4 regions of the Blautia sp. MCC283 genome follow, and region 2 is predicted to be linked to each of the others. Evidence: predicted binding sites of a transcription regulator. Region 2 holds the regulator's gene; each other region holds the start of a gene.
What was found. Region 2 encodes HrcA, which represses chaperone genes, less so after heat shock. Its sites were predicted from a motif close to TGTTAGCACTCNNNNNNNNNGAGTGCTAACA; they were not measured.
Positions count from the first base shown of each region.

Region 1 (6,102 bases), on a different contig from region 2:
CAGGTCTGAAACAGTATACAGGCGGAGTAGATACGTTAAGTGGCAGTATGTCTGAAATGAAAAAAGGCGTCCAGTCTTATACAGAGGGGGTGGACAGTTATGTATCCGGTGGCAGCAAGCTTGCAGAGGGAACTGTTGCCTATGTGAAAGGAACTTCTTCATTAACGGATTATATGAAAAAGTACATAAAAGGAAGCTCTGCACTTTCTGACAGTATGGTCCGGTATCTGGAAGAGATAAAGACGTTGCTTTCCAGCATGGATATTCTGATCCCGGGAATGGATGAGACATTGAAGGATACGAAAGCGGCGGCAGATAAAATGCAGTCACTCAGTACTTCTCTGGATGCAGATGCGATAGCGGATCTTTCGGAAAATACTTCCGGATATGCAGAAAAAATTTCTGCGTATAACAGTCAGGTGGAGAGATATGTTGAAAGCGTAGAACAATTTGGACAGAAAATATCAGCGCTTCAGGAAAACATATCAAAGATCTCTGACGGGAAAAATATTTCTCAGATAACACCGGATGTTCAGGAGGCTGCGGATACCCTGAAAGATAACGCAGATATAATGAATACCCAGGCAGAGACAATAGAAAACTGGATCAGCAGCGCAGGAGAAACGACAATAGACACAACAACCGTGGATCAGGGGATTTCTGATGTAAGGAATAACCTTTCCGCAGCGGAGTCTTCGCTTTCCGGGATTGATTACAGTACCATGGATGAGGGAACCAGGGCGGCGGTGCAGGCTGCACTTGAAGCAGTCCAGGCCGCCAGAAGCAGTGCGGACGGAATTGATACTTCCTCTCTGAAAGGACAGCCGTCAGATACTTCACCATTAAAAAATGCAGCAGATACATTGAAAAGTACTGCATCTTCCACAAGTACTGCCGCACAGAAAACGCAGGGTGCTGTTCAGAGTCTGAATGCACTGGTAGATACCGTGGATTCAACAGGATGGGCGATCACAGAGCTTCATGATGCGGTCAATAAACTTGAACAGGAGGTACAGGATCTGGCAGGAGATGGCCAGAAGCTTAAAAATACCGGAAGTTCACTGGATGATCTTGGAAAACAGCTTTCTGATACGGTAAAAACTATGGATAATGCCCTTTCGGATCTTGGAAAGCAGCTTCCGGGAATTCAGACAGAGATCAGTACATTAAAAGATACGGCAGATACACTGTCTCAGAAAAATAAGAAAATTCAGTCTGGCTATCAGAGTAATCTTTCGGCAGCAGGAGAGCAGTTCGAAAAGAACGCAGATACGCTGGATACACTGGGAAATGCTGTGAATTCAGGAATTACCGATCTGCAGGGCAAAAAAAATAAAACCGCAGATTCGCTGATAAATGGAGCTTCCTCTCTGGAAAAGACAGGAAAAACACTGACAGCAGGAAGTAAACAGATTGAAGAAGCCCTTGCACAGCTTCGGAGCGGCGTTCTGGCACTTTCTTCAAACAGCAGTACTCTGACATCGGGAGCGGATCAGCTTGTTTCGTCAGGAAAACAACTGAACGATGGTGCCAGCCAGCTTGCATCTGGTGCCGGAAGTCTTGCGTCCGGAACTCAGGCTTTGAAGAGCGGAATGCAGACACTGTCATCTGGAGTGGGAACTTTGTCTGACGGCGCGGATAAGCTGAAAGATGCAAGCGGTCAGGTGCAGGAAGGAATCAGCAAGCTGAGTGAAGGTGCAAAGACTTTAAGTGACGGACAGACAAAGTTCTATAAAGAAGGTGTGAAAAAACTGGATGACGGTGTGAACAAAGATCTGAAGAATGTTATTGACCGTTTTAAAGCTCTGAAGGCGGAAGATGTTTCCTATGACAGTTTTACACAGCGTTCAGACGATATGGAGGGCAGTGTGAAATTTATTTATGAGACAGAACCTATAGAAATCAGCGACAAAGAATAAAAACGATAGGATCCTGATGAAACTGTGTGGATTGCGGTAAATATCTTGACAATTTCCGGATTTGTAGTATGATAAGAAAAGAGTAGCACTCGTATTAAAAGAGTGCTAATAAATACAGAAAGAAGGAAATAAACATGGCATTAAAACCAGTTGCAGACAGAGTAATCGTGAAATATTTTGAGACAGAGGATAAGACAGCATCCGGTATTGTTCTTCCGGACAGCTCCAAAGAGAAGACACAGCAGGCAGAAGTTATTGCTGTTGGTTCCGGTAAGATCGTAGACGGGAAAGAAGTTCCGATACAGGTAAAACCCGGCGACCGTGTAATCTACGGAAAATACACAGGAACTGAGATCAAATACGAAGGTGAGAAATATCTGGTCATCAATGCCGATGATATTATTGCCATTGTAAAAGACTGATGAAGAATTTTTACCGTAATTTTCTGAAATTATGATCCATGCTGGTTTTGCAGAATGTAGTAACTTTAAGTGTCAACCTTGCTGACAACATTATGCTTGGTGCATTCAGCGAGACTGCATTATCCGGAGTAACCACTGTAAATCAGGTACAGTTCGTCTTTCAGCAGCTGCTCATGGCGCTGGGAGACGGACTTGTCATATTCGGAAGCCAGTACTGGGGAAAGAAAGAGACAAAACCGGTGAGAAAGATCAGTGCCTGGGCCATGTGCACAGGCATTTTTATTGCTCTCATCCTGTTTCTTCTGGCAAGCTTTTTTCCACGTCAGCTGCTGGGGCTTTTTACAACAGACCAGACAATTATTGAAGCCGGACTTTCCTATCTTGCGATTATCCGTTTTACCTATTTTTTCTTTGCGGTGACACAGATTCTGCTGGCTACGCTGCGCTGTGTGGAAATCGCGGGGATCGCTTTCGGGCTTTCTGTCATGACTCTGATAATTAACTGCAGCATCGGTCACCATGGGAAAAACGATAGGTTCTGGAGATCTGAAGCTTGCAAAACTCTATTCCAAGAAACTTCAGAAACTTTTTGTATTCATGGGAATTATCTGCGGCGTGCTGCTTTTCTTTATCCGTATTCCGGTCTTAAGCCTTTACCAGCTTTCTCCGGAAACCAGAGAAATGGCCAATACATTTCTTATGATCTTAAGTGTGGTGATGGTAGGAATGTCTTATCAGATGCCTACCAATGGAGGCATTATCCGTGGAAGTGGCAGTATTGCCTATTCCATGAAGGTGGATCTGATCAGTACCTGGGCGATTGTGATCCCATTATCTATGTTTATGGCATTTGTGGTCAAAGCATCACCGGCCATTGTGGTGTGCTGCCTTAACGCAGATCAGATTTTTAAGTGTGTACCCGCATTCCTGAAATGCAATTACGGGCACTGGATCAAAACCATGACAAATATTTCTTGACGCCTGTCTTGCCTGTAGGTAGAATAAAAGATAAGGTTTTATGTGCGAAAGGGAAATTCCGGATAGAATTTCAGGATAGGCTTGACAAAAATATGAGGATATAGTACCATCGTACATATATCATAGTAACTCAGTGGGAAAACGGGAATACCCGCTGAGCCAGAGGAGGAACAAAGAGATGAGAAAAAAAGTACTGGCAGCGCTTCTGGCAGCTGCAGTAGCAGGAACGACTGTTATGGCAGGAACAGCAGTATTTGCGGCAGAGAACACCGAAGGAGCCAAGGCTGCCGGCGGTAATATTACAATTGCAGAAACCACAGATCCTCAGAATATCAATCCGCTGTATGTTGTGGATCAGACAAGTTTTGATATGATGCAGGCACTTTACAGCCCGTTTTTTGAGATCGTGAATGGAGAAATGTATTACGGAAACGGACTTTGTGAGAGTGTGACAGCTAACGATGATGCCAGCGAGTTTACTCTGAAGCTGAAAGACGGACTGAAATGGCATGACGGTGAGCCTCTTACCGCTGATGATGTGGTATTTACCATGCAGGTTCTGGTAGACGAGAAACAGAATGTGCCATATTCTTCTTACGGATATGTGAATGATAAGGCGGTAGAGGCAGAGAAAATCGATGACCTTACCGTGAAGCTTTCCCTCGGATCTTCTTCCGCAGGATTTCTTGGCGGTTTAAGCCAGGTTTATTGTATTCCGAAACACATTTATGAAGGTGTGGAAAATATCGGAGAGAGCGATCTGAACAATGAGCCGGTAGGAAACGGACCGTTTAAGTTCGAGGAGTACAAATCCGGTGAGTACCTTAAAGTAACAAAATTCGATGATTATTATGAAGATGTAAATCTGGATTCCATCACTTTCAAGATCGTTAAAGATTCCAGTTCTGCCAATGCGGCACTTGCAAGTGGTGATCTGGATGCACGTCTGATCAGCGCTGATGATTACGATACAGTCAGCGCATACGACAACGTAAATATCAATACTTACAATTCCGGACGTGTCAATGCCATGTTCATGAATGAGCTGAATGAAGATCTTCAGGATGTAAAAGTACGCCAGGCAATAGCATACGCACTGAATAAGGAGGAATTCTGTCAGTTTGCATTCATTTCCGAAGATTATGCAGAGCCGGCGGATTCCCTGTTTACACCGGATACTCTTTATTATGCAAAACCGGACAATACCTATGACAATGATCCGGCCAAGGCACAGCAGCTTCTTTCAGAAGCAGGAAAGACAGCGCTTTCTCTGAATCTGATGTATATCTCTACAGACAAGACCATGGAGAGTGAGGCTCTGTATGTACAGTCTGCACTTGCAAATGTAGGAATTACTGTAAATCTTGTTCCGACTGATGAATCAACATTCAAGAATAAGACCAAAGATCCGGAATGTACAGATTATGATCTGGTATTAAGCTTTTATACCTTAGGTGAGGAACCAAGCCTTTATGCAGATATGTGTTCTTCTGACAGCCGTTCCAACTACTCCAAGATCAAGGATACGGATCTGGATGCACTGTGGGAAAAAGGAAACAGTACAGCAGATGAGACAGAGCGCAGTGACATATATAAAGAAATTCAGAATACCATCAACGATAATATGTATATTTATCCGATCGCGTATTCCAATGGATTCTATGCGGTAAATAAGGATTTTGGCGGATTTGATGAATGTCTGTTAAAGACGATTTACTATGATTATTCCAAGATCTACACACTGGAGAAATAAAACATAAATTTATAAAAGATAATCACAGAAAGGAAGAGGCTGACGCGTTTTTCGCGCCAGCCGATTTCCTGTTTTCAGGGAAAATAAAGGAGGTACATTTTGAAGAAAATCGCAAACCGTCTGGTGCAGTGTATTCTGACACTGTTTATTGTCTCTGTTCTCTGTTTTGCACTGACAAAAGCAGCTCCCGGAGATCCGGTCCTGACTTATGTGGAGCCGAATATGAGTGAAGAATACATTCAGAACTTAAGAGAAAGCCTGGGTCTTACCAAGCCTCTTTATGAACAGTATTTCCTGTGGCTGGGAAGGATTTTTCACGGAAATTTCGGGAATTCTCTGATGAATAACCGTCCGGTACTGACACAGATGCTGGAACGTCTTCCGGCGACAGTGATCCTTATGGGAACCAGTATGCTGCTGGGATTTCTTATTGCTATTGTGCTGGGACTGTATTCCGGCAAAAATAAAAACGGAATTCTGGATAAAATCACCAGTCTTTTCTGCTATGTGGGAATTTCCATCCCCACTTTCTGGTTCGGTATCATGCTGATCTACCTGTTCAGTGTGCATCTTCATATCCTTCCAAGTATTGGTATGCATTCAGACGGGGACCGCTCTTTTGGAGATCTGGTGCTTCACATGGTGATGCCCTGTGCGGTGCTGACTTTTGCCAATGCATCCCAGTATATCCGGTATCTGAGAAGCAGTACCATTACGGAGATGTCCTCAGATTATGTTATGGTGCAGAAAGCCTATGGAATGAAAGAGTCCGGGATTCTGTTCCGCCATGTACTGAAAAATGCCATGCTTCCCATGATCACAGTTCTTGGAATGAGTTTGCAGTCACTGGTTTCCGGAGCCATTATTACAGAGCAGGTTTTTGCATGGCCGGGAATCGGACAGCTGGCGGTTACTGCCGTTATGCAGTATGACTATCCCCTGATCATGGGCATTACCATGTTTACAGCACTTCTTGTGGTGCTCGGAAATCTTTTGGCAGATGTTCTGTACGCTGTCTTTGATCCGAGAA
Region 1 covers NZ_WQQB01000028.1:128,228-134,329, reverse strand. The annotation lists gene GPK81_RS10070 (hypothetical protein) at 1-1,919, shown strand, start outside; gene groES (co-chaperone GroES) at 2,054-2,341, shown strand; partial or broken gene GPK81_RS18560 (MATE family efflux transporter) at 2,380-2,790, shown strand; gene GPK81_RS18340 (MATE family efflux transporter) at 2,861-3,319, shown strand; gene GPK81_RS10055 (ABC transporter substrate-binding protein) at 3,498-5,072, shown strand; gene GPK81_RS10050 (ABC transporter permease) at 5,172-6,102, shown strand, end outside.
Region 1: groES (co-chaperone GroES) is a predicted target of HrcA. The motif match lies at 2,000-2,030, and genes of this name have one in related genera.

Region 2 (6,102 bases):
ACGGAACTGGCCGAGGGATTTGTTGTCTTTCGCGAACTGACGCTCACCCTGTACAACGTTGATATCTACAGCTGTCTGGTTATCTGCTGCTGTGGAGAAGATCTGGCTCTTCTTTGTAGGAATTGTAGTATTTCTCTCGATCAGACGAGTTGCGATACCACCCATTGTCTCGATGGACAGGGACAGCGGAGTAACATCCAGAAGAAGGATATCACCGGCACCTGCATCACCTGCAAGTTTACCACCCTGTACGGAAGCACCAAGTGCAACACACTCATCCGGGTTCAGGTTCTTGCTTGGCTCTTTGCCTGTTAACTGTCTTACCTTATCCTGTACTGCCGGGATACGTGAAGATCCACCAACCAGAAGTACCTGGCCAAGCTCGGAAGCTGTGATACCTGCATCAGACAGTGCACGGCGAACCGGCTCAGCTGTCATCTCTACAAGATCATGTGTCAGCTCATCGAATTTAGCTCTTGTAAGGTTCATATCAAAATGCTTCGGTCCCTCAGCAGTTGCTGTGATGAACGGAAGGTTGATGTTTGTTGTTGTTGCGGAAGAAAGCTCTTTCTTAGCTTTCTCAGCTGCCTCTTTCAGTCTCTGAAGAGCCATCTTATCGTTGCTAAGATCTACGCCCTCAGTTCTCTTGAACTCGGAAAGCATGTAGTCTGTGATCTTCTTATCAAAGTCATCTCCACCAAGACGGTTGTTACCAGCTGTGGAAAGAACCTCGATAACGCCATCACCAATCTCGATAACAGATACATCGAATGTACCACCACCAAGGTCGTATACCATGATCTTCTGCTCTTTCTCATTGTCAAGACCATATGCAAGAGCTGCTGCTGTAGGCTCGTTGATGATACGTTTTACATCAAGACCTGCGATCTTACCTGCATCTTTGGTTGCCTGACGCTGAGCGTCGTTGAAGTAAGCCGGAACTGTGATAACAGCCTCTGTTACTTTCTCACCAAGATAAGCCTCTGCATCCTTTTTCAGTTTCTGAAGGATCATTGCGGAGATCTCCTGTGGAGAATATTTCTTGTCGTCGATAGTTACACGGTAATCAGTACCCATCTCTCTTTTGATTGAGGAGATTGTTCTGTCTGCGTTTGTAACTGCCTGACGTTTTGCAGGCTCACCTACCAGACGCTCTCCTGTCTTTGTGAATGCTACAACGGATGGTGTTGTTCTTGCGCCTTCTGTATTTGCGATAACTGTTGGCTGTCCACCTTCCATTACGGCTACACAGCTGTTTGTTGTACCTAAGTCAATACCAATAATCTTTCCCATGATTTTTTCCTCCTGTTTTATTCTGTATCTGTAAAATTACAACTTGTAATCAATCAGTTGGCAACTTTTACCATACTGTGGCGTACTACGAAATCCTTGTAGGTGTAACCCTTCTGGAATTCTTCCACCACGATGTTCTCTCCAACCTCTTCATCCTCCACATGCATCACTGCATTATGGAAATCCGGGTTGAATTCCTTTCCCACTGCTTCGATCGGCTTCACACCAAGCTCATCCAGTGTTGTGGTAAGCTGCTTGTAGATCATTTTCATTCCATCTGCAAAAGCATCGCCTTCCTGTGCCTGTGCAAGACCTCTTTCGAAGTTATCCACAACCGGCAGGATCTTTTCAACGATCTCTTTTGCTCCGATGATGTACATGCTGGATTTTTCTTTTTCCGTTCTTTTACGGAAATTATCAAATTCAGCCATGGTACGCTTCAGGCGATCGGTAAGTTCCTCCACCTTCTGCTCAGATTTATCTTTTTTCTTCTTTCCGAAGAAGGAAGTTTTTGATTTTTCTTCTTTTTTATCCTCTGAGGCAGCTTCTTCGCCTGGAGTATTGTTTTCTTCCTCCGGCAGATCTTCTCCCTCCGGTGTCAGGTTTTCTTCTTCCTGATCTCCGTCAGTTACGGGGATTTCCTTCTCCGCTTCCTGCTCTTCGGATGTTTTCTTTGTTTCCTCCGACACTTTTTTTCTACCGCCTTTCTAAGTTTTCTTCTTTTTCAAAACGTCATCCAGATGATTCTTCAGTTCCTTCAGACTGTCCACTACATTCTCATAATCCATTCGTTTGGGACCGATGATCCCGATGGTTCCGTACATTCCGTCTCCCAGTTCATATCTGGCAGTTACAATGCTACAGTCCTTCATGGTCTGGATCGGCATCTCATCACCGATGTAAACCTGGATTCCTGTATTCTCTCCATCTGACATCTGTTCTTTTACAAGATCGGCAAGTTCATGCTTCTCCTCAAATGCGGAGATCAGCTCCGTTGCCTTCTCTTTATCGGCAAGCTCCGGATACTTGAAGATGTTAGTTGCACCTGAAGTATAGATCTCCATATCTTCCTCTTCCACGTGAATGGTGGCTGCCACTGCATCCAAAACCGTTGCCACCACACTGCTGTGGCTGCCTGCCTGTTCCTTCAGTCTGGCGATCATCCCAAGGTTGATATCCTGGATCGGGATCCCATTGAGATTGGTGTTAAGAAGAAGATTCAGTTTCAGGATCGTCTGGTCGTCCATTTCCTCATCCAGATTGATGATCTGGTTCCGGACTGTGTTGTTGTCACTGACAACCACTGCCACAAGCTGAAGCTCGCTCATTCTCGACAGCTGGATGAACTTGATCTTGTTGCCGCTGTACTGCGGAACGGAAACCATGGTAGCATAGTTGGTATTGGAAGCAAGAACCTTCGCAACCTTCTTAAGCACCTTATCCATCTTATCTGTCTTCTCAATGATCAGATCTCGCAGCTCTGCAACCTCTGCTTCCTTCTCCTTCATCAGCTCATTGACGTAAAGTCTGTAGCCTTTATCTGAAGGAATCCTTCCTGCTGAGGTATGAGGCTGAACGATATAGCCCATATCTGTCAGGTCTGACATTTCATTTCGGATCGTTGCGGAACTGACATTGAGATCCGCATACTTGGAAATGGTCCTGGAACCAACCGGTTCTCCGGTCTCCATATAGGTCTTGATGATTGCTTTTAAGATTTTTTGCTTGCGCTCATTCAACACCTCTTCCATGAAGCCATCTCCTTTCCTTTTCATTCTTTCCTGACGGATGTTGATTCTTTTTTTATATCTGTTAGCACTCATTTTAGTGGAGTGCTAACATCTACAGTCTTTAAGATATCACCATGTAAAATATTTGTCAATATGTTTTGAAAAAAAGTTCTTATTTTTTCAAAACAAAAAAAGCATCAGTACGATGCTTTTTTGTAATACTGGTCTATGCATTTCTGTGCCACGGCAAAAAATTCCGCTTCTGTTTTCTGTCCCAGCACATATTTCTGAAATTCCGTACCCATAGCCGAAACAGCTTCTATGGAATCAGTGCACAGTGGTCTTGCCTTCAGCTTATAATCTTTCAGATATTGCCGGATCATTTCAATGCCATCCAGATCAAAATTCTTATCCTCGATCACATCCAGTCTTGCCGGACAGATTTTGGTCAGCTGTCCGTAATTTTTGCTGGCCTCATATCCGGACACATACTGAAGGAACTTCAGAGCTGCTTCTTTATGATCAGAATTTTTATTCAGTACATACTGCCAGGTTGCGATATTGGTCACCTTCTTGGCAAATTCCGGCAATAGTGCCATATGGATCTTATCTTTTCCATATACGCCTGCATTCTGAAAGGTCCTCAACGCACCGGTATACATGAACATACATCCATACTGGCCGTTTATAAATTTTTCATTCAGCTGATCATGCTGGTCGATCAGATTCTCCTCTGATATCATCCCTGTATCCAGCATTCGCTTCATATATTCTGCCGCTTCTCTTGTTTTCGGATCCGTCCAGTCTGTATAATCTCCTCCGAAAAAATTGACATACTCGCTGATACTATTATATATGTAAGAAATCTCCCATGCATCCCCGTATGCATATTTTCCCGTATTCTGAAGCTTTTTCTGAAGGATCTCAAGATCACTGAGACCGGAGAGTCTGTCCAGACCAGCCTGATCCAGCAATTCCTGATTCACCCAGAATGCCATGATATCCATCCTGAACGGTACCGAAAAAATATGTCCGTCTGACATGCATATTTCTTTCAGGTATTCCTGTGGAAAATTCGCCGCTGTCTCCTCTGTCATAACCGTATCTTCCAGCGGAAGAAGAAATCCCTTATGTTTAAATTCGGATATCATCTCATCATTTACTGTGATCAGATCCACCGAATCATCTCCTGATGTCAGAAGAGTTGCTATTTTGGCCTGGCGATTGTCCGCATTAGCCGGACATTTTTCGATATGGATCTCTATTCCAAGCTCCTTTTCCGCCTGGCTGATAAAAGAATCAAAGCCCTCTGTGTCTGCATCCATATGAAGAATCGTCAGTTCCTGTCTGTTCTCCGGCACAATATCAGATGCAGCCTCCTTCTTCTGGACTCCACATCCTGTCACTGCCAGAGCCAGGGCAAATACCCCGCAAAATACCTGTTTTTTCAATCTCTACCACCCTTTTTATCTGGGCCATCTATCCTCTTTTGACATCAACGGCTGGAACGGTGCATGAGGAAGTGTCTGATACCAGTACGCTACACTTGCCACATCATCCTGTCGTTCAAACAGGCCACGGTATCCGACGCCTATCTGCTGAATCGTAACGCGAAGATCCTCTTCAAAGCAGATCGGATCCTGTAAATGCCATCTGTAAAAGCCTCGCATTGGCGGGCAGTCATCATTATGATAAAAATTGTGGATCAGTTCGTCATGGGCAGAATAATACGGATATCCCAGATATGGTGTGTTATAATTCTGTTCCACGGTTTTTCCATCCACCTGTTTAGCAAAGCTCCAGGAACCTCCAAAGTAATCTTCCGTTCCTGTTCCGCAGATGGTCGGATACTCCTCATCCCCGTCAATATAAAACTTCATTTCTCCCTCGCCCCACCAGTAACGTTCCAGTGTGGTAAGTGCCAGGTAGGTTCCTATATAATGGCCTTTTCCTTTTACTCCATCCAAAATTGTATAATCTTTTGTTTTTTCTGTCAACCGTTCCCGTTTCCACTGCGCATGGAAATACGCAATATCATCCGGAAGCTCATCATAGAGACAGTAATCTACCTGATAGAAGAAAGCCGGGATTTTATTTGCATGCTGGTTTTCCAGTGTGATCTTTGCTTTCTTTTTAAATGGCATCGGGAAATAACAGTTAAATCCCCTGTTTGGAACAACAGCCACAGGAACAGAATTTACAAAACATTCCCTTCCGAATCCGCAGCAGAAGAAATCACCCAGAGGACTTTCCACGGAAGGAGTTTCCTCGTCATCCCAGTACATACGGATCACAAGATCCCTCAGTACAAAGCAATCTGCCTCTGTAGTCTTGTTGTCGACGGTGATCCAGATATGATTGATCTGTCCCGGTCCTTCCATTTCTGCCAGAGTTACCACAGCTCCCGGCTCAATATCCCTGAGACACGGGCTTCCTTTTCTGGACGGTCCCAGATGACTTGCAGCCATACCGCCTCTGCCTTTTTCTCCATGCGGATTTTCCGCGTTGATCGCACGGCTTTTTCCATGCTTTGCAAGTGCGATTCCTCCCAGTCCGCCTGTAAATGCCTGATACATATCTGTTTTCTCCTCTCTTTTGGAAATTAAAAATATTATATTTACGCTTTTACTCCACCTGCCATGATACCATCCATGATCTGTTTCTCAAAAACAGCTACAAAGATAATGATCGGAAGAAGGATGATCCATCCCATGGCGCTGACCAGATCCCACGGAACTCCATACATGTTGTCACGTAACGGAAGCTGTACGATGGAAACAGAAAGTACCTGAATACCATTTGAATAAAACAACGGTGTGAAAAAGTTATTCAGACAGGTAATAAAGTTGATAATGCAAACCGTAGCGATCGCCGGCTTCATCAGCGGCAGAACGATCGTAAACAGTCTCTGTGAAAAAGATGCGCCGTCAATAGCAGCTGCCTCCTCCAGTGAGATCGGGATCTCACCGACAAAGTTTCTGAGGATCAGAACCGTAAACGGTATAACGGTACTGATATAAAGAAGGATAAGTCCCGGATATGTATCATACAGCTTTACCTTCTGCATAAACTCATACAG
Region 2 covers NZ_WQQB01000001.1:82,785-88,886, reverse strand. The annotation lists gene dnaK (molecular chaperone DnaK) at 1-1,293, opposite strand, end outside; gene grpE (nucleotide exchange factor GrpE) at 1,347-1,982, opposite strand; gene hrcA (heat-inducible transcriptional repressor HrcA) at 2,001-3,044, opposite strand; gene GPK81_RS00370 (ABC transporter substrate-binding protein) at 3,221-4,474, opposite strand; gene GPK81_RS00365 (glycoside hydrolase family 172 protein) at 4,490-5,599, opposite strand; gene GPK81_RS00360 (carbohydrate ABC transporter permease) at 5,641-6,102, opposite strand, start outside.

Region 3 (6,102 bases), on a different contig from region 2:
TGGCACGGCAATCCTCTATGTACTCAGTCCATAAGAGCTTTTTGGTGACTCCATTACGGAGCAGTTCCTTACGGATGTAAGCGTAGTCGGGCATCTTCTTACTGGCAGATACCTTGCTCTCTTTCGAGAACATGAGCTTTTGAAGCTCTGTGTCGGTCATTGATTCATCAAGAGGCCAAGAGATATTTAGTTCTCTGGCACGTTTTTGAACTTTGACGACAGTTTTTTGTGAAACACCACAGCTTGCCATGATGTTACGTTGTGAGAATCCCAATCCGGTAAGCCGGATGATTTCTCGATATTTGGTCATAATCGTGACCTCCTCATAATGAATTTACACTAAAAGTGCATAACATCATTATAAGGGTTTAGGAAAAATGTGATTCCATTTTTGCCGGAATCGTGATTCCCTAAAAAACGGAACATTGATTTCCATACGCCGGACAGGTGATGGATTTCACCCCGGATTATTCAACTTACTTGTATCAGGAGGGGTACAAGCCCCTCCTGATAAACTGCGGAACAGTTATTCGGTTATGAGCAAGTAGCGAAAGCGGATTGCGAATATCCGATTGACCCAATTGATCATTTTCCGACAGACTGCTTTATTCTTTTTTATAATCACTGCTTTTTAAACGTACGATAAATTTAATACCTTTATCCATCATATGTATAAACGCAGGTGTAGAAGGATATCCTCGGTCCATGATAATGATAAATGGAATATTTCCTATTGTTTCCGGTATTCGCTCTAATTGCTTTTATGCCAGGCGCATCTCATCAAATTTTACTTTGTTACAATCACTTTCTAGTATCATGCGATTCATTACATCATAGATACAGCCTAATCCTATTTGAGCCTGGGGTTTTGTATTTTTTCGGCTTGCAGAACCATACAGTTCCAGCGTTTCAGCAGTGGTAGGAATATTAATGTCTGAGCCGTCTGCCGACAAAATGCCTTAAATTCATTAGAACTCATTTTTTCTATGTCCATGAATGTACGTTTTTGAGAATGTTTCATCAGCATCACATCCTTTTCTGCGGCAGGTTCATGGTTTTTTTTTACAATATAAGCATATAAAAAAAAGCAGAAGACATCTAATTTTTTTAGAATAAATATCGTCTGCTTTAAGTTAATGACATTGCATAAAATCAAGGCTTCACAAATTCTTCACAAAATAATTAGCACTCATCTCTTGACAGTGCTAATAATACGTGTTATAGTACATACAGAACAAAGGAAGAGAGAAAAAGAAATCTTCCGGAGAAAGTTCTTACAGAGTTTTCAGAAACAGTAAATTAAAAACGCCTGCATAATACGCAGCGAATATAGATCAGGAGGAATGAGTTATGTTAATGCCAAGTATTTTCGGAGAAGATTTATTTGATGATTTCATGGGATATCCAACAGGCCGTCAGGCAGCTGCCAATGCTTATCCTCAGGTGAAAGATATGATGAAGACAGATATCCGTGATGTTGACGGAAATTATGAACTGGATATCGATCTTCCGGGATTTAAGAAAGAAGATGTGAAGATCCAGTTGAAGGATGGTTATCTGAACATCCAGGCAACCAGAGAAGAGAAAAAGGATGAGAAGGACGGTAAAGGTAAATATGTTCGAAGAGAACGTTACACTGGAACCTGCAACAGAAGCTTCTATATTGGTAAGAGTATCAAGCATGAAGACATCCATGCGAAATACGACAACGGAATCCTTCATCTGACATTCCCGAAAGAAGAGACCAAGAAAGAAGTAGAAGAGAAGAAATTCATTGCCATTGATTAAGTAATAACAATGTCCGGAACAACCCAAACAGACATTGGATACGTTTCAAAACTCCAAATTGCACATTGCATTTGTTTAAATAAATGTAACCCCCTTTTTTTCACCCCTCTGCCATGCCCCGGCAGAGGGTTTTTTTCATATCTTTACACTTTTTTTTGACTCTGTTATACTTGAGGACAGGTAAACAGCGGAAATAAAAATTATTACAGCAGAGTTTTTCAGGACAGTATATATAAATTTCGGGAAGGTTTTTACAAGGGTGAAGATATGGGAGAGAAAATAAAGGTTATCATGGACTGCGATCCGGGGATCGATGATGGTATTGCACTGGCGTATGCAGCAGCGCATCAGGATGAGATAGAACTTCTTGCAGTAACAACGTTTGCCGGAAATCAGACCATCGATAAAGTAACGAAGAATGCATTGGAACTGGTAGATTTTTACGGACTGAAAGTACCGGTGGCAAGAGGACAGGAACGTCCCCTCGTAAAAGAAGTGATTCATGCAGAAGAATTCCACGGGGAAACAGGACTGGGACATTGCGTACTTCCGGAAACAGGAACGAAGGCTGCATCAGACAATGCAGTATTTTTTATCAGAGAGATACTGGATGATCTTCCGGAAGGACAGCAGGTGACTTTTATCGAGACAGCACCTATGACCAATCTTGCGCTGCTTCTGAGAGTTTTTCCGGAAGTAAAAGATAAGATCCGAAGGATCGTATTTATGGGCGGTGCTGTGAAAGGCGGAAACGTTACTCCGGCAGCGGAATTTAATATTTATGCGGATCCGGAGGCTGCCAAGATCGTGTTTGAGGCAGGGATTCCCCTTGTTATGTGTGGACTGGATGCCACGATGAAATGTAATCTTACCAGAAACCAGATCATGAAGCTATGTCAGTCCGGTAATCCGGTTGCCAGAGCCTGCGGCGATATGGCAGGATATGTTCTTGAAAATTCATCCAAATACCGTTGCGTGGCAAGTATCCATGACGCAGTACCTTTCATGTATCTGCTTCATCCGGAATTCTTTAAGATGGAAAAAGCGATCCTGGATGTGGACTGTTCTGACGGAGCCGGACGAGGTGCCATGCTGTGTGATTTCCGCTGGTGGCTGCACGATGAAGAAAAAATAAAAGATATGATCCTGACAGACGCAGATACCGAAAGCTTTCAGCAGGAATTGTTTGAAGCAATTTATTCAGTAACCGGACAGAAAGCGTGAAGTAGTCTGTGACCGGGAAACGGGATACCGGTTTGAAACTGTCAGATAAGAGGACAGAAAACCCATGAACTATATTGTATTTGACCTGGAATGGAACCAGAATCCGGATGGAAGAAAACATCCGGACAGTCGACTCCCTTTTGAGATCATTGAGATCGGGGCAGTAAAATTAAATGAAAAAAGAGAGATCATCGACACCTTCCAGTGCCTGATCAAGCCCAAAGTGTACCATTGGATCCACGACAGCATTCATGAAGTGATCCATGTGGATTATCATGAGCTTGAAAAAGGAATTCCCTTTCCACGAGCGATCCGCAGATTTCTGGACTGGTGTGGAGAGGAGTACCGTTTTTTTACCTGGGGGAATCAGGATGTAATGGAGCTTCAGCGTAATATGAAATATTATAATCTTCTGAAGCTGATCCCGGGCCCGGTACATTATTACGATGTGCAGAAGCTTTTCAGTGTGAAATTTGAAGATGGAATTGCCAGACGTTCCCTGGAATATGCCATTGATTATCTTAAACTTCCGAAGAACCGGGATTTTCACCGGGCACTGGCAGATGCCAGCTATACGGCAAGAATCCTTCTGGAGATTGATGAAGCCTGCATGATCCGTCATCCATCCCTGGATGTATACCAGAATCCAAAATCAAAAGAGAAGGAAATTTATATTTCCTATACAGATCATGATAAGTTTGTATCCAGGGAATTTGTATCAAAAGAACGCCTGATGAAGGACCGCACTATGGTGAGCACGGTGTGTCCTATCTGCAGATGCCCTGCCAAGCGGAAGATCCGCTGGTTCAGTACCAACAATTCCAAGGTATATTACAGCCTTGCCCTCTGCCACGAGCATGGACCCGTTGCAGGGAAGATCAGAATCCGAAAAACCGATGAGGGAAAATATTTCGGGGTAAAAACCCTGAAAGCAGAAGATACAGAAGCGGCGGATGAAATCCGTGAAAAGCACGAATCTCTCCGCCGCAGAAAAATCTCAAGAAGCCTGGACAAGAAGATCTGATACGACATTCCGTTCGTATTGCATTCCCCAGCCAACCATTTGTTTTTTGTAATAATATTTGCTTTTCAGACGCAGCGGGCCGGCAGCATTCTGGAGAACGGCCTGGCGTTTGGTAAGCTGTGATTTGTCAATTCCTTTTGGTAAAGTCACATAAACCTTTGTCTTATAATAAAACGGATAAGTATTTCCGTTGTTCTTAAGAATATATTTATCACATGGAAGTACCTTAAACGGGACTGGTTCCATGGACACTTTCATATCTGTTTTTTCAAAATTTCCAAAACCATAATCAAACAGGGAAGCAGTGTCACCATAGGCGTTTGCGGCAGAAGTAGAATTCAGGATCACTGCTACAAGTGTTGTATTTCCACGCCTGCAATAGGTGACGAGTGTATTTCCGGATGCATCTGTGTAACCTGTTTTTCCACCAAGAACACCTTCGTAATAATATTCCCCGTTTTTGATCATCTTGTGGTGGTTCAGAAGCTGCCTTGCTTCCGCAAATTTGTTTGTAGGAGGAATCTCATAGTAACGTCTGGTGCAGAACTTGCGGTAAAGCGGGTTCATCCAGGCAGATTTCGCGATTTTTGCCATGTCGGAAGCTGTGGTGTAATGATTCTCATCGGGAAGTCCGTTTGGATTGTTAAAATGAGTATTTTTGCATCCGAAAAGTCTGGCGCGCCAGTTCATAAGCTCAGTGAATTTTTTTACAGAGCCGGAAACTTTCTCGGCAACAGCTACGGACATTTCGTTGGCAGACTGAAGCATAACAGCCATAAGAGCCTGATCTCTGGTGAATTTTTCGCCGGGAGCGGCGTAAATACTGGAATCTCCGGCAGACACACTGGCAGAAGCACTGTCAGAGACTACGATATTAGTTTTCAGGCTTAAATTTTCACAGGCCAGAAGAGTTGTCATGATCTTGGTGATACTGGCCGGATAAAGTTGTGTATCTGCATTTTTGGAATAGAGGACTGCCTCCGTATTCACATCCATAAGAACTGCAGCCTGTGCTTCTATGTTCGGGCCTGTTGGCCAGCCTTCAATAGAGTCTGTATCAGCGGCCTGTGAATAGTAGCTGGAATGTGCCGGAGCGGTGTCTGCTGCAGCCTGACCGGAGGAATCTGCTGTCTGTGCGTCAGGAACCGGTGTGGCAGTAACGATCGGATCACCATATTCATCGTATCCGTAAGCTGCTGCGGCACAGGGCTGTGTACCTGTGAAAAGGATTCCCATACAGAGAATACCTGCAAAGATCCGGCGCAGGGATCGTTTTTTTGAAATTTTCATCATAAAATACCTTTCAATAATAAATCCGGGCGAAAATCTGCCCATATGTGATGCAGACATATCACCGTCTGCGTGATTCTGTAGTAGTATACCACTTTCTTTTTGGAAAAACCACTTACAGTCTGTGAAAATTGAGGAACCACAGCTTTTGTTCCATGAATATGCGTAAATATGCACATTCAATAAGAGGAAATCCGTCAAAAACACTTGACATATAGATTTTCCCCAACCTATAATATACAGCGTATATAGAAAAAGCTGTGATGGAGACAGTAAGTCATATGGAAAACTGGCAGCGAACCGGGGATGGTGAGAGCCCGGGGCGAGTAAATATGATGGAATATCACTCCTGAGCTTCAGTTCTGAAGTTGGCCGGAAGCAGCCGGGGAACGATATCTGAGTTACAGATATCAGTAATTTCAAGTAAGAACTGACGGATTTCCTCCGTTACAGGGAACATATATCGGCAGATACAGTAATGTCCGCCATGGAAAGACATGGACAATAGAGTCCTCACAGGATAAGGTGCAGGGATCCGGACACAGGCCCGTATAATGTAACAGGTGGTACAGCGAATCAGACTTCGTCCTTTTACAGGATGGGGTCTTTTTTTATAAGTGCCCGAAAGAAACACTGGCACGAACAAGTATCTGTGAAGAAATAAACCGCTGCATCTTATAAATGAGACAGCAGCCAGTAATCAGACACAGGAGGTAAAAATTGTGTATCGTAAAGTTGACACGAATCTGAATTTTGTTGACCGCGAAAAAGAAGTT
Region 3 covers NZ_WQQB01000005.1:19,475-25,576, reverse strand. The annotation lists gene istA (IS21 family transposase) at 1-310, opposite strand, end outside; gene GPK81_RS01450 (Hsp20/alpha crystallin family protein) at 1,351-1,788, shown strand; gene GPK81_RS01445 (nucleoside hydrolase) at 2,056-3,012, shown strand; gene GPK81_RS01440 (3'-5' exonuclease) at 3,077-4,036, shown strand; gene GPK81_RS01435 (D-alanyl-D-alanine carboxypeptidase family protein) at 4,010-5,329, opposite strand; gene ileS (isoleucine--tRNA ligase) at 6,049-6,102, shown strand, end outside.
Region 3: GPK81_RS01450 (Hsp20/alpha crystallin family protein) is a predicted target of HrcA. The motif match lies at 1,181-1,211, and genes of this name have one in related genera.

Region 4 (6,102 bases), on a different contig from region 2:
GGTATTAACAGGTAACAAAAAACCGCCTGGACACCCCTTTATCAGGCTGCCCAGGCGGTCGGCTTCTCATTTCACTGCACTCCCTGTAGGTAATCCTACTTTCCGCCAGTCATGCAGCTTCTGTTGTTATACTACAATACTTCTTCTGAATTTTCAAGTCCCTATTTTCTGAAATATTCTTTACTCGTCTACGCTGTAGTTTGGAGCCTCTTTTGTGATATGGATGTCATGTGGATGTGACTCCTTGAGAGATGCAGCGGAGATCTTAATGAATCTGCCTGTTGTTTTCAGCTTCTCAATGTTCTCTGCTCCGCAGTAACCCATACCGGATCTTAAACCGCCAATTAACTGGAATACGGTATCCTCAACGTGTCCTTTGTATGCAACACGTCCTTCAACACCTTCCGGAACAAGCTTCTTGGCGTTCTCCTGGAAGTAACGATCCTTGCTGCCGTTCTCCATAGCTGCAATAGATCCCATTCCACGGTATACTTTATATTTTCTTCCCTGATAGAGCTCGAATGTTCCCGGGCTCTCATCGCATCCAGCAAACATGCTGCCCATCATGCAGACATTGGCGCCTGCCGCGATAGCCTTGGTGATGTCTCCGGAATACTTGATTCCACCATCTGCGATGATCGGGATTCCGTAGCTGTTGGCTACTTCATAGCAATCCATAACAGCAGTAACCTGCGGTACACCGATACCTGCAACAACACGTGTGGTACAGATAGATCCAGGTCCGATACCAACTTTAACTGCATCTACACCAGCTTCGATCAGTGCCTTGGTAGCTGCTCCTGTTGCAACGTTACCTGCGATAACCTGAAGTTCCGGATATGCAGCCTTGATCTCGCGGACTGCTTTTAAGATATTCTCAGAATGACCATGTGCGGAATCAATTACGATTACATCCACATTCGCTTTCACAAGTGCATCTACACGTGCAAGTACATTGGCTGTGATACCAACTGCCGCACCACAGAGAAGACGTCCCTGTGCATCCTTGGCTGCAAGCGGATATTTGATCTGTTTCTCGATATCCTTGATGGTAATGAGTCCTTTTAAATTAAAGTCGTCATCTACAATGGGTAATTTCTCCTTACGGGATTTCGCAAGGATCTTCTTGGCATCCTCAAGTGTGATTCCTTCCTTGGCTGTGATCAGTCCTTCAGAAGTCATGCACTCCTTGATCTTTCTGCTGAAATCTGTCTCAAATTTAAGATCACGGTTTGTGATAATACCTACAAGCTTTCTGCCTTCTGTGATCGGAACACCGGAAATACGGTATTTCGCCATCAGATCATTGGCATCTTTCAGTGTATGCTCCGGTGAAAGATAAAATGGATCTGTAATAACACCGTTCTCAGAACGTTTAACCTTATCAACCTCTTCTGCCTGTGCTTCGATGGACATATTCTTATGGATGATACCGATACCACCCTGTCTGGCCATGGCAATTGCCATTCTGTGCTCTGTAACTGTGTCCATTCCCGCACTCATCATGGGGATATTCAGCTTTACTTTCTTGGTTAAATACGTTGAAACATCTACCTGATTCGGAATCACTTTAGAATAAGCCGGAACCAGAAGGACGTCATCAAACGTAATGCCTTCACCAATAATAGTACCCATTGCATTTCCTCCCTTGTGTAAGATATTTTAAATTTGTGAACTAGTGTAACAAAAAACAAGATTCATGTCAATCCAAAAAAACTTTACTTGGTGCAGAATTTTTCATGGTGTTTGCAAGTGCGTCATCCAGTTCCAGGATCACTTTGCAGGTTTCTCCACTGTCTCTTATGATCATTGCATAGCGTTTATGATCCTCAATTCCTGATGAAAAATCATACTCTTTCATCTTCTGATTGCCATTATAATAGTCCATTCTGTGGGACTTTAATGGTGCCACAAGGTCTGCCTCCGCAAGCTGGAGCGATTTCACTCTTTTCCTTTTTGATTTTGACATGATCATATCAATGTCCAGTTCTCCGTTAACAAACAGATACTCGTACTCCAGATCTGTCTTCGGTATTACAAAATAACATGCAATACCAAGTGCAATAGCCGGTACCAGCAAAAGTACATTCAGCACAAGGCCTCCCAGGACCATGATCACCGTCAGCACTATCAGACCGTATTTCACAACCAGATCTTTCGCTGTCTGCTTCTTTTTTACCAGAAGCTCTGAATATAAGTCACTCATTTGTTTCTTCCTTTCGTAATTTACTGACTTTTTGATTATAACACAAAAAGAGAGCCGCGTCTATGACGCAGGCCCTCTCATTTTGTGAATTAATTATTTCACCTGCTAAGCTGATAATTACATCATTCCCATTCCCGGGTTTGCAGCCGGAGCCGGAGTATCTTCTTTGATTGTGGAAACTACAGCCTCTGTTGTAAGGAGTGTAGATGCAACACTTGTAGCATTCTGAAGAGCACTTCTTGTAACCTTAGCCGGATCAAGGATTCCGTTCTCAACCATGTTTACGTATTTCTCATTGAGAGCATCGAAGCCTGTACCGATCTCAGACTCTCTTACTTTGTTGATAATAACAGCGCCTTCCAGTCCTGCGTTTGCAGCGATGTGGAACAGCGGAGCCTCAAGAGCTTTCAGGATCACATAAGCACCTGTCTTCTCATCTCCTTCAAGTGTTGTTGCAAGTTTTGCAACCTCTTTGGAAGCATGGATGTAAGCAGATCCGCCACCTGCGATGATACCTTCCTCAACAGCTGCTCTTGTTGCTGCAAGAGCATCCTCAAGACGAAGTTTTGCTTCTTTCATCTCTGTCTCAGTAGCAGCACCTACACGGATAACAGCTACGCCGCCAGCCAGTTTTGCAAGTCTCTCCTGAAGTTTCTCTTTATCGAACTCGGATTTTGTCTCCTCGATCTGAGCACGGATCTGTGCAACACGTTTTGCAATGGCATCTTTGTCACCGAGACCATCAACGATAACTGTGTTCTCTTTTGCAACTTTAACAGATTTTGCACGTCCAAGCTGCTCCATCTTAGCTTCTTTCAGGTCAAGACCAAGCTCATCGGAGATCACCTGTCCGCCTGTCAGGATCGCGATATCCTGAAGCATCTCTTTTCTTCTGTCACCATAGCCAGGAGCTTTTACAGCTACTACCTGGAAGGTTCCTCTCAGTTTGTTGACGATCAGAGTTGTAAGGGCCTCACCCTCAACATCCTCAGCGATGATGAGAAGTTTCGCACCGGCCTGAACAACCTGCTCAAGAAGTGGAAGGATCTCCTGGATATTGCTGATCTTCTTGTCTGTGATCAGGATGTACGGATCATCAAGAGTTGCCTCCATTTTCTCCATATCTGTGGACATGTATGCGGAAATATATCCACGGTCAAACTGCATACCTTCTACAAGGTCAAGCTCTGTATGCATGGTCTTGGACTCCTCAACAGTGATAACACCGTCTTTGGAAACTTTCTCCATAGCATCAGCAACAAGCTGTCCAACCTGCTCATCACTTGCAGAGATTGCTGCTACGTTAGCGATCTGCTCTTTGCCGTTGATTGCCTGGCTCATGTTCTTGATCGCTTCTACTGCAACATCTGTTGCTTTTTTCATACCTTTTCTGAGGATGATCGGGTTGGCACCTGCTGCCAGGTTCTTCATTCCCTCATGAACCATTGCCTGAGCAAGTACAGTCGCTGTTGTAGTACCATCACCTGCTACATCGTTTGTCTTGGATGCAACTTCCTTGATGATCTGAGCACCCATGTTCTCGAATCCGTCCTCAAGCTCGATCTCTTTTGCGATGGAAACACCATCGTTTGTGATAAGCGGAGCACCGAAAGATTTGTCAAGTACTACGTTTCTTCCTTTCGGTCCAAGTGTTACTCTTACTGTATCTGCAAGTTTATTTACACCAGCTTCAAGTGCTGCTCTTGCTTCTGCGCCATATTTAATTTCTTTTGCCATGATAAAATGACCTCCTATTTATATTGATATACGATAAGATGTTTATATTATTTAATAACTGCCAGGATATCTTCCTGTTTTACAATGATGTAATCCGTACCATCCATCTTAACTTCTGTTCCTGCATATTTGGAGTAAATAACAGTGTTTCCGACTTCTACTTCCATCTTTACTTCTTTGCCATTTACAACTCCGCCAGGACCAACTGCGATAACTTCTGCCTGCTGTGGTTTCTCCTGTGCCTGTCCCGGAAGTACGATTCCGGATGCTGTTGTCTCTTCTGCCTCAACCTGTTTTAATACTACTCTGTCGCCTAAAGGTACTAACTTCATGATCTATGTTCCTCCTTATCAGTTCCATTTTCGTTTGCTAGCACTCACTTTCTACGAGTGCTAATCACTATGGCTATATTAGTGAATTTCACGTTTTTTCGCAACTCTTTTAAGATATACTATTTCTAGTTTATTCTCGTTATATCTCTTTAATACTCTTATTTTCTCTTATTTTCTTAATTTCATTATTTATTTTGATTTTTTCTAAAAAGATACACTTTCCTTTTATGCGATCCTGCAAAAGAATTTCAGTAAAAAAGAGACTGCCCACAATAACGGGTAGTCTCTTTCGTCACGTTCTTTATCTTATATTATCAGTCGGCAGATAATGCAGATCGCATTATGCCTTTTTGTTTCTCTGTGCCTTGATCTCCTCAAGCTCGTCGAAGATTACTTCATTAAGAACCTTAATGTAAGTTCCCTTCATACCGGAAGAACGGGACTCGATCACACCTGCACTCTCAAATTTACGCAGTGCATTTACGATCACAGATCTGGTGATACCTACGCGGTCAGCAATCTTGCTGGCAACAAGGATGCCTTCGTCTCCATCCAGTTCATCAAAGATATGGATGATCGCCTCAAGCTCTGAGAAGGACAGGGTACTGAACGCAGATTTCACGATCTGCTGCTTTCTGTCTTCCTCCGCATTCTCATCATGAACCGCACGCATCATTTCCAGACCTACAACAGTTGTACCGTACTCACTGACAATAATATCTTCAATATCATACGGATGATCGTTACGATACATAAATAATGTTCCCAGTCTCTCACCTGCAATATCGATAGGGTTTACGATTCCCTGATAATTCCCTGGTACATGCTCAAAGCCAAGTGTCTGGAGATTGACATTCTCCTTGGTAGAAAGAACGCCAAGAAATCTCTCGTTCAATAACGGATCAATATGTCCGCCGATCTTATCATCGATCAGCTCTGTGATCTCATCTACGCCCGGACAGATACTGACTCCCAGAACCTTACCTTTCTTACTGAGTACCAGGATGTTGGAACTTAAGGTTTCCATGAGCACCTGGCAAATGTCGTTAAACACTACCTTGCTTGAGCTGCTGTTATGCAGAAGCTTATTGATTTTTCTAGTTTTATCTAGCAACTGAACGCTCATTTTTTCCTCCTTTCACTTTCGTACCTTGAAAGAAATCGTTTTTCTAGTCTAATATTACACGTTATTCTGGAAATTTACAAGACATTTTTATATTTTTTTTATTTTTAACGGGATTTTCTGAAAATTGGTAGAAAAGCATTTATTCCATCAATCTTCATCTTTTGGTTTCTGTTCCACATATCCGCAGGTTTCCTGGCTGCAAACCAGCTTATTTCCCTTTTCGAGCATATAATTGCCACATTTCGGACATTTCTTTGCGGATGGTTTCTGCCAGGACATAAAATCACATTCCGGATTATTCTCACATCCGTAATATTTTCTGCCCTTTTTCGTTTTTTTCATGACAATTTCACCGCCACATTTCGGACATGCAACACCAATCTTTTCATAATATGGTTTCGTATTACGACAGTCCGGGAATCCCGGGCATGCAAGAAATCTTCCGTGTGGACCATACTTAATTACCATGTTACGGCCACAGTTGTCGCAGACTACATCTGTAACCTCATCCTGGATATCAACTTTCTCCAGTTCTTTCTCCGCCTCATCCACATCATGTTTCAGATCCGGATAGAAATTACGTACAACAGTCTTCCACTGCACAGTGCCTGCCTCCACGCAGTCCAGAAGTCCCTCCATGGTAGCTGTAAAGTTTACATCCACAATACTCGGGAATGCCTGTTTCATAATATTGTTAACAA
Region 4 covers NZ_WQQB01000015.1:239,409-245,510, forward strand. The annotation lists ZMP/ZTP riboswitch at 42-123, opposite strand; gene guaB (IMP dehydrogenase) at 181-1,635, opposite strand; gene GPK81_RS05380 (DUF6106 family protein) at 1,703-2,206, opposite strand; gene groL (chaperonin GroEL) at 2,324-3,943, opposite strand; gene groES (co-chaperone GroES) at 3,991-4,275, opposite strand; gene codY (GTP-sensing pleiotropic transcriptional regulator CodY) at 4,616-5,401, opposite strand; gene topA (type I DNA topoisomerase) at 5,549-6,102, opposite strand, start outside.
Region 4: groES (co-chaperone GroES) is a predicted target of HrcA. The motif match lies at 4,311-4,341, and genes of this name have one in related genera.